Regions from separate parts of the Lysinibacillus sp. FSL K6-1151 genome, predicted to be linked through region 1. Evidence: riboswitches for the same ligand, from Rfam matches in the RefSeq annotation. Region 1 holds a riboswitch; each other region holds the start of a gene.
What was found. A riboswitch is a leader RNA that binds a small molecule or an ion and turns the genes downstream of it on or off. The one in region 1 is predicted to bind cobalamin.
Positions count from the first base shown of each region.

Region 2: linked by a shared signal. The riboswitch ahead of MHI04_RS11570 (hypothetical protein) and the one ahead of MHI04_RS13565 (energy-coupling factor ABC transporter permease) in region 1 are both predicted to bind cobalamin.
Region 3: linked by a shared signal. The riboswitch ahead of nikA (nickel ABC transporter substrate-binding protein) and the one ahead of MHI04_RS13565 (energy-coupling factor ABC transporter permease) in region 1 are both predicted to bind cobalamin.
Region 4: linked by a shared signal. The riboswitch ahead of MHI04_RS10445 (hypothetical protein) and the one ahead of MHI04_RS13565 (energy-coupling factor ABC transporter permease) in region 1 are both predicted to bind cobalamin.

Region 1 covers NZ_CP152040.1:2,812,010-2,815,158, forward strand. The annotation lists gene cobJ (precorrin-3B C(17)-methyltransferase) at 1-283, opposite strand, end outside; gene MHI04_RS13560 ((2Fe-2S) ferredoxin domain-containing protein) at 288-659, opposite strand; cobalamin riboswitch at 806-988, opposite strand; cobalamin riboswitch at 1,246-1,431, shown strand; gene MHI04_RS13565 (energy-coupling factor ABC transporter permease) at 1,574-2,320, shown strand; gene MHI04_RS13570 (energy-coupling factor ABC transporter substrate-binding protein) at 2,324-2,596, shown strand; gene cbiQ (cobalt ECF transporter T component CbiQ) at 2,603-3,149, shown strand, end outside.
Region 2 covers NZ_CP152040.1:2,381,985-2,385,133, reverse strand. The annotation lists cobalamin riboswitch at 9-187, opposite strand; gene MHI04_RS11575 (hypothetical protein) at 471-1,127, opposite strand; gene MHI04_RS11570 (hypothetical protein) at 1,167-1,367, opposite strand; cobalamin riboswitch at 1,567-1,755, opposite strand; gene MHI04_RS11565 (enoyl-CoA hydratase/isomerase family protein) at 1,891-2,955, opposite strand; gene MHI04_RS11560 (enoyl-CoA hydratase-related protein) at 2,970-3,149, opposite strand, start outside.
Region 3 covers NZ_CP152040.1:2,366,892-2,370,040, forward strand. The annotation lists gene metE (5-methyltetrahydropteroyltriglutamate--homocysteine S-methyltransferase) at 1-713, shown strand, start outside; cobalamin riboswitch at 885-1,078, shown strand; gene nikA (nickel ABC transporter substrate-binding protein) at 1,463-3,076, shown strand; gene nikB (nickel ABC transporter permease) at 3,147-3,149, shown strand, end outside.
Region 4 covers NZ_CP152040.1:2,160,284-2,163,432, forward strand. The annotation lists gene MHI04_RS10435 (8-oxo-dGTP diphosphatase) at 1-91, shown strand, start outside; gene MHI04_RS10440 (GNAT family N-acetyltransferase) at 556-756, shown strand; cobalamin riboswitch at 1,077-1,261, shown strand; gene MHI04_RS10445 (hypothetical protein) at 1,489-2,211, shown strand; gene MHI04_RS10450 (hypothetical protein) at 2,277-2,438, shown strand; gene MHI04_RS10455 (translation factor GTPase family protein) at 2,506-3,149, opposite strand, start outside.

The DNA of each region.
Region 1 (3,149 bases):
CTAATCCCGCCATACCATAGACACCCGCATCACCACTTGAAATGACTGAGACAATGCTTCCAGCCTCTGCTTGGCGAACCGCTTCCTGCGCACGGGACACCTCTTCGGTCATTCCAGTACTGACAATCGACTTCGCACTGACTAAATCTTGAATCAACTCCACGTAGGTTTTGTAGCCTATGATCATATCACTTTGTTGTAATGCCTCTACCGCCCGTGTCGTAATATGCTTAAAGTCTCCAGGTCCAAAGCCCACTACGAAAATTTTTCCTTTTTGCGCCATGTTGTTACCCCTCTTTCACCTTTTCGATCCCTTTAATGGCTGTCGTTTGTGCTGTACGCTGTAATGTACCTTCACGAAGTGTAAAGACATGTTCTTTGTATAAGGATTCATGATGTAAATCTTGTACAAGTGTTCTAGCATGCTCTGTTGATGGTACACGATACCAATTCCCTTGCGGATAGGCGATGACCACACAAGCATCCTTGCATCGTCCATTACAGCGCGTTCTTGTTGTATGTATCTCTTGATCAAGTGCTTGCTGTTGTATTTCTTCTCGAATAGCTAGGGTAATTTCCTCCCCACCTTTGTTCATGCAGCTACTACCATTACAAATAAAGAGATGTGTTTTCATCCCCTCTAAATTCCATGTTGTCATCTTCTGTCTCCCCTCATTTGCTTTCTGGAAAAAGAAAAACCTTTACTCTAATTACGAAGAGTAAAGGTTTTGTAGAAGCCAAATAAAAACGAATAAAATAAAATGCAGGTACTCGCTCTTGCTTCAACTTCTCCCTCCGAAAAGTTTGCATGCACAATCAAATAAGCAGGTTTCCTGACTTAAGCTTCATTTTACTATCGCACCTTCCCAAGTTTGCACCAGTGGCTTTGCGATTTCATCAGCTATTACAGTAGCGGGGGCTGTATTGGATTTTCACCAATTTCCCTATTATCTCGAGTTATTCGAGCACTTATCGACGTTTTATATGAAATTTATTATCTTCTTTATAGAATAGAAAACTGTCTCTATCATATCTCATTATTTTAAAATTTCAATATTTCTATAAAAATTTATGACAATTTTATCAATTTTGTGTGTAGACCAGGTATAAAAATTATAATATCTCCTTATTTATGACAATTCAGTAGTTATCAGAATCTTCTCTATTGACCTTCAATTGAAAATATTTTTAAAAAAAGTATAGCATATTTATGGAAAATCATGTTACACTTTGTCGTGAAATCTCACAACTTAATGTTTTTTCGGTGTAAAATACTTATCATTTTGCTTAAAAGGGAAGCCGGTTTGAGTCCGGCGCGGTCCCGCCACTGTATTAGGGAGCTTTATAGAACATGTCACTGTCCAACGGATGGGAAGACCTATAAAGTGTTGAACTAGAGCCAGGAGACCTGCCGAAAAATATGTGATCGTTTCAGCCTACGAGGATAGGTGTGCGGCTTAGCAGATGAGAATGTTATTTGCTTTTTTAGCTATGCACTTTTCCAACAACGGAGAAGTGCTTTTTTATTTACGCACGCTACATTCTAAAAATCTATTAGTAAGGAGGAAAGCTTTTGAAATTTTCATGGTGGAAACTTAGTTATTTTTTATTGGCCTTTTTACTCGTGCCAAAACGTGCCTTTGCTATGCATATCATGGAAGGTTTTTTACCAATCGAATGGGCTATTTTTTGGTGGGTCATCTCTATCCCATTTATTATTCTAGGATTGCGCTCCATTCGCAAAACAATTGAAGAAAACCCTGAAACCAAAATGCTTTTAGGTCTTTCAGGAGCCTTTGCTTTTGTGCTGTCGGCGTTAAAAATCCCTTCGGTTACAGGTAGTTGCTCCCACCCAACTGGTGTTGGACTTGGAACGGTTTTATTCGGACCTCTAGCTATGAGTGTCATCGGAACGATTGTTTTATTATTCCAATCTTTATTATTAGCACATGGTGGGATTACCACTTTAGGAGCGAACGCCTTCTCTATGGCGATTGTAGGCCCATTTATTGCTTACTTTGTCTTTAAAGGGGCTCAAAAAATAGGGTTGTCATTTTCACTAGCTGTTTTTTTTGCTGCGATGCTTGGTGACTTAGGTACATATGTTGTGACTTCTGTACAGTTAGCATTAGCCTTCCCTTCAGAGGTTGGCGGCTTTATGGCATCGTTTACAAAGTTCGCAGGTATTTTTGCCTTAACTCAAATTCCGTTAGCGGTGAGTGAAGGAATTTTAACGGTCATTGTGATGAATTTCTTGAAAAAGTACAATGTCAGCGAATTAAAAATGTTGCGTGTTTTCTCAACAAAGGAGGCACATTAGTAGATGAAACGAAATTTATTACTAATAGCGATTGTTGTGCTGTTAGCTATCATCCCATTGTTTATACAAAAAGGTGCAGAATTTGGTGGTGCTGATGGAGAGGCAGAAGCAGCCATTGGCGAAATCAATGCAGAATATGAACCGTGGTTTGAAAGCTTATGGGAGCCACCAAGTGGTGAAATTGAAAGCTTATTATTCGTGCTACAGGCAGCTATTGGAGCTGGTTTTATTGGCTACTTCATCGGCTATATGCGCGGCAAGCATAAAGAAGGTTAACCCGTTATGTTACTCATTGATAAGTATGCGTATCTTAATAAGCTAGCGTCCGTTCATCCGCTAGAAAAAATGATATTTTCAATTGGTCTACTTCTCGTAACGCTCATCATGAGAGATGAACGACTTTCACTCATTACATTTTTTGTAATGAGTGCTTTTATCATTTTAGGTGCAAAAATTCCGCTTACCTACTATGTTAAGTTATTATTGCTACCTGGATTTTTCTTACTAACAAGTCTTGTATCCATCTTGCTGTCAATCACACCAGCAACTCATGTATTACCTGCCCATCTGTGGTCTTTTACGTGGATGAATTGGACAATTTTCATCGGAAAAGCAAGTGCCCTGTCCGCCCAACAATTGTTCTTTATTGTCCTTGGCAGTAGTAGTTGTTTATACTTTTTAATTTTGACCACATCCGTACAAGGGATTTGCTATGTGCTCCGACAATGGCGACTGCCCTCTTTATTGGTTGAGCTTATTGAACTAACCTATCGTTTTATTTTTATATTTTTAGAAAGCATGTACAGAATACATCTTGCCCAGCAAGCGC
Region 2 (3,149 bases), 430 kb from region 1:
GAAGAAATGATTAATTGTTTTATAGAGGCAGGTCTCCTGGCTTTGCTTCATCCTCTGATTCCCTTCCCATGCGAATGCACAGTGGTTGTAATCATTGTCAGCTTCACAGTTGCGGGGACAGCGTCGGAATTGTACCGAACTTCCCTTTTAAACTACATATAGTAGCACCTATATAAAACGAACACAATATATAGTTGTTGTTCAATAGTTTTAAGTGTACCATCCTTCATATAAAAAGTAAATCTAGATTCTAAACTTCTTTATTTTTTGATTATTCATTATTTTCGATTATAACTTTCGAAGGAATTTCACCATCTATTACTTATATCTTAATTCATTGTGTATCTAAACTATGTACGAGATTTTTTGTTACTACGGATCTATGAGCATTAAATATACTAGCGTATTTCACATAGAAACAGCCTATATTCTAAAGAATAATAGACTGTTTGACATGTCGAACGTATGGATTACTCGATTTCGACAAATAAGGACAATTCCTTATAAAATTCAGGCGTTGCTGCCGAATTCACTTGAAAATGAGGATTATATTTTGATAAAAGTTTATAGAGAGTAGTTGCGGTTAACAGATTCTGTTCTTGATCGAAAGCCCTGAAACTTTCATAGACCTCCTTCACTTTACCATTTATTGAATGACAAAAAAACTGTTGAACATCTGCATCCTCTAAATAATCCTTTTCCCATCTGTAACATATTAAATTTGTTAGGAAAAACATTTCTAATCCAGGCATTTTTCCAACTTCAATGAGCAATGACATTCCATAATGAAATGCATTTTCCAACCATTTTATGCCGTGGCGATCTTTGTAAAAGCGCATCAACTTTTGTAACCCATGTCCTTGCTCCTTCACTAGATAAGCATGGATATTTGTATGACCAGCAGTTCTTTCCCATTCATCGAGAGAGAATTTATACTTCCTTACCAGTTTCATCCAAAGCTTTTGAAGCTTGTCTTCAGAAAGGTATTGTGTTTGTTGATTCCATCTTAGAAAAATGTCTAAACTTTCTAATACCAAGCCTCTTTCCATTTCAAAATGATCCAATTTTCTATATAAAACTTTTTGATTCATATCTATGTTGTCCATTATGTCTTCAGATTTGTTCATTTTGCATTCCATTTAATTATTCACTTCACTTCAGATTTTTTATCTACTATCATGACATGTCTCGACTAATTCACGCTTGATCGTTAAATAGGCATCATTAATAGATGTATAATCATTTGGGTTTTCTTCTATTAACTTCCTAATATAAAGCTGTAAAGGCCTAATATGCTCACCAGAAAGGTTGTTCATAATTTGCTGCTTTAACTGATTTATATAAAATGAAATTGAATGTGATGTCATCTTGTTCACCCCTATTTATTCATAAAAAAAACATCTTGCCCTAATGGGAAGATGCTAGCTATGACTGACATACTTCATAGTTCTTCAACCAATATAAAATAAGTCGTCTATATTGAATAGAGACTCTTTTTTTGGTTGTCGCACTATGAGTATGATGAAGGTAATTCGTCACACTCAACACCCCCTATCCGCGTAGGTTTTGGCTGTACTAGATAAAGGCAGGTCTCCTGGCTTATGATCATCACACATTTTTCCCTTCCCATTACATACATAACAGTGGTTTTTAAAATGTGCTCCCAATTACAGTTGCGGGACAGCGACGGCTTTTCACCGTTCTTCCCTTTTAAACAAATTCTATTGAATTTGTACCTTTATCCTTTTATTCCGTTTTTTATAGTATAACATATCATTCTACTTTCTCTGACAAAACCCTATGAAAATCTACAGAACAACACTTAAGAAACCACCTACCTCTTAACAAGTAGATGGTTTCAGCATTTATTGAGCGAAGATGTCATTGTTCTTACTTCTTTACGGTTTCACTACTGTCTTGAAAGAATTTTTCAAGTATATCATCTGTAAAATCAGCGAATGTTTGATAGATATACTGAGGATTTCGATCCTTATCAATGACGACAGACCTAACCCCTTCATAGAAATCCTCATGATTTAAAAAGTTTTTTGCCAAGATTAAATCAGTCGCAAAGCATTCTTCTACCGTTTTATGTTGGGCATCTATCAGTTGCTTTAATGTAATTTTTAAGGATGATGGAGATTTAGATAGAAGCAACTGCTTTGTTTCTTGTGCAAATTTGCTTAGGTCATTGTCTAAGGATTCGACTATCTTCTCCACTGTATGTTTTGAGAAATGTTGATCGATTTCATTTTGAAGGCTGGCAAGCTCACTGTTTGCTGTTGGTGTACTTGAATAGTCCTCTATTAATTGCTTTAGAGCTGTGCTAGTCTCCACTGTATGCCAGTTCGTTTGTTCAATGCGTGTGAGGAATGCGTGTAAATGATCGCTCGTCATATAGCTATCCGCACCATTAGCAAAGAGAACATCCGCAGCTTGGATGATCGATGCTGTTAAAGCTAAGTAATATCCTACATAGCCAGGCGCTTTATTTAGAAAATAGGCAGCTCCAACATCAGGAAAGAAGCCAATATTCATTTCTGGCATAGCCCATTTTGTTCGCTCTGTCACAATTCGGTGGCTAGCCCCATACGTTAAACCAACCCCACCTCCCATGACAATGCCATCAAGGCAAGCAATGATAGGCTTTGGGTAGTGATAGATTGCCTTATCTATTTGATATTCTTCCTCAAAAAAGATTTCGGCATTTTGGAAAGCTTCCTGACTGGAGCGAGCTTTATAGAGTGTTTTAATATCACCCCCAGCACAAAAGCCCTTTTCGCCAGCACCTCTTAGAATTATCAAGTGTATTTGATCATTCGCCTGCCATTCCTTTAGTTTCTCACCAATGGGCTTTAGCATTTCTATAGAAAGTGAGTTTAAAGCTTGAGGACGATTCAGCGTAATGCTTGCTGCGCCACCATCACTGACGGAAAATATTACTTCATTTGTCATAGTAGTTTCCTCCCTTACGAATGTTTAAAGTTGGGCTGTCTTTTGTCAATAAACGCTTGAACGCCTTCTCTAGCATCCGCTGTTAAAAATAACTCAGCAAAGCGTGTTCGTTCTAATTCCAACCCTTTTTGGAGATGATCCTTCCCGCCTTGAATTATACATTCAATTGTACGGGATACACTTGTCATACTTTT
Region 3 (3,149 bases), 450 kb from region 1:
GAGATGTAGCGTGGTCTTCAGCAATAACTGTAAAAGAGTCAGCCTATGCTCAAAGCTTAACAAAGCGCTTTGTAAAAGGTATGCTGACAGGACCAGTGACGATATTAAATTGGTCCTTTGTACGAGACGATCTGTCACGTAAAGATGTCGCTTATCAAATTGCATTAGCACTTCGCAAAGAGGTTGAGGCACTCGAAAACGCAGGTATTTCAATTATTCAAGTGGATGAGCCAGCTCTAAGAGAAGGTTTACCGCTACGAAAAGAAGAATGGGGAGCTTACTTAGAATGGGCTGTTAATTCCTTTAAGCTGGCTACAGCTAGTGTCAAAGATGAAACACAAATCCATACACATATGTGCTACTGCGAATTTAACGATTTCATCGAACCGATTAGTGCACTTGATGCAGACGTGATTTCCATTGAAACATCAAGAAGTCACGGGGAGCTCATTACATCACTGCAAGGGCAACCTTATCAAAAGGGCATTGGCTTAGGCGTTTATGATATTCATAGTCCTCGTGTGCCAAGCAATGAAGAAATGCTAACTATTATGAGAGATAGTTTACAGGTGTTAGATCCCCATCAATTTTGGGTGAACCCAGATTGTGGTTTAAAAACAAGAAAAGAAACTGAAACTGTTGCAGCTTTAGCTAATATGGTTGCTGCAACGAAAACATTACGCCAGGAAGTACAACCATCTATCTCGAGATAACGACATCATTTTATAAATCTACTACAACTACTACATCTTCTCTCCGAAATACAACAAAGACCAGGAAAAAAATGGACCTGGTCTTTTGTTGTTTCATTCTTTTAAGATTTTTATTATATTCAGAAAATAAAATTGACGTGAACAATCGAGCATGTTATGTTTATAACGAATTTCATAGCGATCATTACAAGTTTGAGTGAAAAAGACTTTCATTCAATTAAAAGGAAAATGGGTGTAAATCCCATGCTGTCCCGCAGCTGTAAATGAGGAGTTTTGTTTCAAATACCACTAAGTGATTACTTGGGAAGGTGAAGCAAAATCATGATTCATGAGCCAGAATGCCTGCTTGTAAGGAGATTCATTGATGATCTACGAAAGATAGGGAGATGGATGGAGGCTTACTCATTGTAAGTTTTTCTGTCCTTATTCTTTTTTAGAATAAGGTTTTTTTAGTTTGATTCAGCAAATGTTTTTGTAGTAGCACATACAGAAGACTTCTTTTTCTGAAGAAGATAAATAGTCAATGGCTGTTTAAATGCCCTCTGAACGTCAAGAAGCACCACGTCCTGTGGCAATGTCGGTGTGTCTAAAGCCTCTAGCTGATATCACAAACTTTGAAAAGGTGTCTGCACAATGCAAATCAACTTCTACTCGTTAGCTCGAAAAATTTGAACGCATTGTTGATACCTTCTTTCCATCTATCTATAACTAGATTCATTTGTACCACGAATAGAGATAGGAGACAGAAAATGAGATTGACTAAGTATGTACTTCCCTTCATCCTTGTGTTAACTTTCAGCGTACTTGCTGGTTGTACAAGCACAGATCAAGAAAAGGGAGAGACAGGAACACAGCAAACAAATGAAAAAATGATAACAATTGGGTGGCCATTAGATGTCGGCCCATTGAACCCCCATACATATTTACCCAATCAAATGACCGCACAAGCGATGGTCTATGAATCCTTGGTGGAATACAACGACGATGGAACTGTTAGCCCAAAGCTAGCAGAAAGCTGGGACATATCAGAAGATAAAACGACTTATACTTTTCATTTAAGAAAAGATGTTAAGTATTCAGACGGAACTGCGTTTAATGCAGATAATGTGATTCGTAATTTCAATGCAGTATTAGCGGATCGGGAAATGCATTCTTGGATGGGTATGGTCAACCATATGAAAGAGGTTGTGAAAGTGGATGATTTTACAATTCGCTTGCAATTAGATGAACCTTATTATCCTGTCTTAAACGAGCTTGCCTTTGTAAGACCATTCCGTTTTTTAGGGGATAATGGATTCCCAGCCGGAGATGCGACACAAGATTCGATCAAGGCACCTATTGGAACAGGTCCATGGGTATTAACCGAGTACAAAAAAGATGAATATGCTTTATTTAGTCGCAATGAAAACTATTGGGGAGAAAAGCCTCTCGTAGAACAAATTAAAGTTAAAATTATCCCAGATTCAGAATCGATTTCATTAGCATTTGAAAACGAGGAATTAGATTTAATTTATGGTCGTGGCATCATTAGTTTAGATAACTATACGTATTTAAAAGATAGCAGTAAATACAAAACCGCTACCTCTGAGCCTTTGTCTACGAAAGCGTTACTCTTCAATACTCAGTCGGGTCCGTTAGCCGAATTAAAGGTTCGTCAGGCCATTCAATATGCTATCAATAAGGAACAAATGGTTGACAGTATTACACATGGTACAGAAAAAGTGGCTAACACATTATTTTGGGATGCCATTCCTTATGCCAATATAGAGTTAGCGCCAATCTTATATAATCCTGAAAAAGCGCAGCAACTACTAGATGAGGCAGGATGGACGTTACAGAAGGGCGAAAAAATTCGTTCGAAAAACGGGCAACCATTATCATTAGATTTAATCTACATCGCAACAGATGCAATCCAAAAGCCAATGGCGGAATTAATGCAAGGTGAACTAGCAAAAATAGGGGTACAGTTGAATTTAGAAGGTGCGGATGTGATGGTCGGTCTTCAAAAATTAATGGATGATCAGGTGGATATTAATTTCTGGCGTACAAACGGACCACCAACCGACCCACATAGCTTTGCAAATGAGTCAGCTACGCCAAATGCTAGTGGTGTTTATGAGGCAAAATTAGGCTTACCTAACGCCACAGACATCGATACGAAAATCCATCAATTATTAGTGGGAACAGATGAAGAGGAACGAGTGCAGCTTTACACGGATATTTTATCCATATTCCATGATCAAGCACTTTTCTATCCTATCTCTTACGAAACAAATAATGTAATTTATCAACCATATATGAAGGATTTTGCTCCACGTGCATCTGAATATGATATTCCCTATGCACAAATGGATAAAGAGTAATAAAAAAGAGAGAGTATGTCTTGCAAAGACAGCTCTCTCTTTATCATAGGAGTGAGTAGGAAGTGACAGCATG
Region 4 (3,149 bases), 650 kb from region 1:
TTTATTTTTTCAAGATGGAACATTTGAGATTCAAGTTGAATGGAACCACGAAGAAAATAAAGAAGGGAAAGTTACTATACGTCACACCTAAAACTTGTTATTGGACTGACAGGGGGCAATCGTTCAATAGAGCAGTCGCTTTTCAATAACATCGAGGTCAGTTCAATACATATATATGTGAAGAATAAATAATGGGGCTTAAATTTACCCACTTTGTTAAATAGTTTAACTTTCAATATCTAAATGGTAGAGAGGGATTAAGAATAGCTAGAGAAAATTCTAAAATAAAAGGTGCTTGACCGTCCTTTTGTTTATTTAACGAACGGTGCATATTGTTGAAGAAGAAATTTTATAATAGTGATTTATTAAAGAATAGGGAAGTGGCAGTAACCATGAACTACATAATCAGATTAGCGAATGAAAACGACTTATCGGGTTTATGATAGTAGAAATAATAAAGATCTATTCACGAATTATTTAAAGCAATTTGCAAAAAAGGAATAATATCAAGACGCACTTATATTAGGTTTTGGAGTTCTTAAATTAAAAGGTACTTTGCTTCCTAAATTAAGTGACCTATATGTAAAAGAGGATTATCGTGGTAATGGTATAGGTTCAGACTTAATGAGGTATAGAGAAAATATTGCAAAGAGTTTAGGACATTCTGAAATATTTGTGAGTGTTGACTCGATAGAAAATCCCAACATGATAAAGTTAATTAGCAAACACGGTTACGAACCTATCTCTTACCTATAATAAAACTACACAAGAATTGATTTCAGGAAGTTGTTGAACTAACGGGGGCTAGTTGAACAAGATTTAAACAACTTTAATGAGCCTTCTTATAATATAATTTTTGTATTTTTTGATTAGAAATAACTTTATTATCATTTTACAGAAAGCAATTAAAGCGATGCTCAGTGTGACATGAGGAAAACCTAGTATTCTATGCATCCATTTACATGGAATTATTTTGAAATAATTAGTATTTTTTAGCATAAATTGACTTTGGACATACAATACTTTACAATGATTAGCTAAGGAATAGAGAATTTTCGTAAATTTCCTTACCAACTGAATAGCGTGTAGTAATAGGTGTAAATTGCGTGCAATTTGCTTAAAAGGGAAGTCGGTGCGAATCCGACACTGTCCCGCAACTGTAAATGTGAGCGACTTTTCAGCAACCACTGTCAAATGATGGGAAGGAGAAAAGTGGCGATGACCATGAGTCAGGATACCTGCCTATTACGAGTACACACCAGTAACCTACGAGGAATAGGAGGTGGCATGTTGACAAAACAGAATGCTCTGTTCGTCACGGTACGTCAAACGCCCAAAGTAAATGAAGGGGTTCGCAATCGGGCTCATTTACACATACTTAGGGTTTGTTTGGCATTGGGTGATGAACGAAGATAAGCGAAGGATTTCCTCAAAAATGGTAGGAAATCCTTTTTGTTTTGACATTATGTACGTAAAGGGGATGCATGTATGACTTCTTTAGATATGACCATTTGTAAGCAGCCACGCACAGAAGTTGCCAAGAAAGCGAAAACAAGAATGGCGGTCGAATCATTGATTGACCAATTATTAGCAACGAAGCTGATCCGCAATGATCGCTTCTTTGAGCAAATTTTATATAATAAAGAAATTATTTGGATACAAAATGGGGATGTGGACGGGCATCTTTTCGCGAAGGCAGCGGTAACCGATCAACTGAAAACGAAGACCAATAGCTTTATGATGTATATGCCGACTAACCCGATTGTCTATGAGGTTAACGGGGAGCCATACCATTTAATTACACGCATTGATTCCACTCGTGCCAAGCCCAACCTTGACCGTCTGTCACTGAAGCCAAAGCCTGTTTTAAGTGCAGCGCGTGTCAATGATGTATTATGCTCGATCGTGATGCGTTTTTATGAAACATATATCCATGATTTAGCGCCTCAACATGATAAGTTAATAGCCTTTGTGCAGCAGGAATACGCCCAATTTATTGAAGCGGTTCAGGCATTAAATGATTACCATTTCAACTGGCATCCACGCGGCAACGGTCACGAGCTATTGCTGCAATTAATTGATCAACTGCAAATTTTAAAAAGTTATCCTGGTAAAGTGCTAGTTGATTTCACAAACACGCATGACTACGTGATTGTCGAGCCTGCATACCTTGTGCACAGTTCTACAAAGAAAGCAGTAGGCGCATTATAAACTCAAGCCCTCCATCAAACGGAGGGCTTGTTTTTATTTATTTGAAGGGTAGGGGGTAAATACTCTTGTTCGAGCAGCGAATACTCGCGGAAGCAGATGAAATACTCTCGCTCAAGCAGCGAATACTCGCGGAAGGAGATGAAATACTCTCGTTCGAGCGGGGAATACTCGCGGAAGCAGATGAAATACTCTCGCTCCAGCAAGGAATACTCGCGCAAACAGGGTAAATATTCTCGCTCAAAGCAAGTAAACACCCGCGCAAGCAAACGGCTTCGCGCGGGCAGGATTACCTACTTACAGACAATGCATGGCTGCTTGTGCCTCGTGCCAAGGAACAGAATATCCTTTGCCCTTCGCACAAAAGATGCTGGAGGAGCTGTATTCTGGGTCGGCATTTTTATCGTAGCCAATGTGCGAAATAATTTCCTCGGCATTATGACACACATCATAGCCATCAAATTGGAGTGTGAGTGCGCCCTTACCATTGGTATAGGCCGCAAAGGTTGTGCTATAGCTCATTAGGGTGGCGACGGGCGCTCGTCCCGTTAGCACAACATCTGTTTCGGATAAGATGGGGTCATCGAATGTGCCAGCAGCTTGCTGTATGTCGCTCATCATGCGGCCGATAAAGTCGTTCGAAGCCTTCATTTTAAAGCGATAATAAGGTTCAAGCAGGATGTTCTGTGCTTGCTCAAGTCCTTGACGTAGCGCACGGAAACTAGCTTCTCGGAAATCGCCGCCCGATGTATGTTCATTATGTCCGCGACCTGTTAGCAGTGTAAAATGAATATCTGTCAGAGGGAAGCCTGTGAGTAAGCCATGGTGATCACGCTCAAACAGGTGCTTTTCAACAAGGCGTTGGTTGCCTACCGATAAATGATCCGCATGGCAGGCATTGCTAAATGTATTACCTACTCCTCGCGGATTGGGCTCCATTA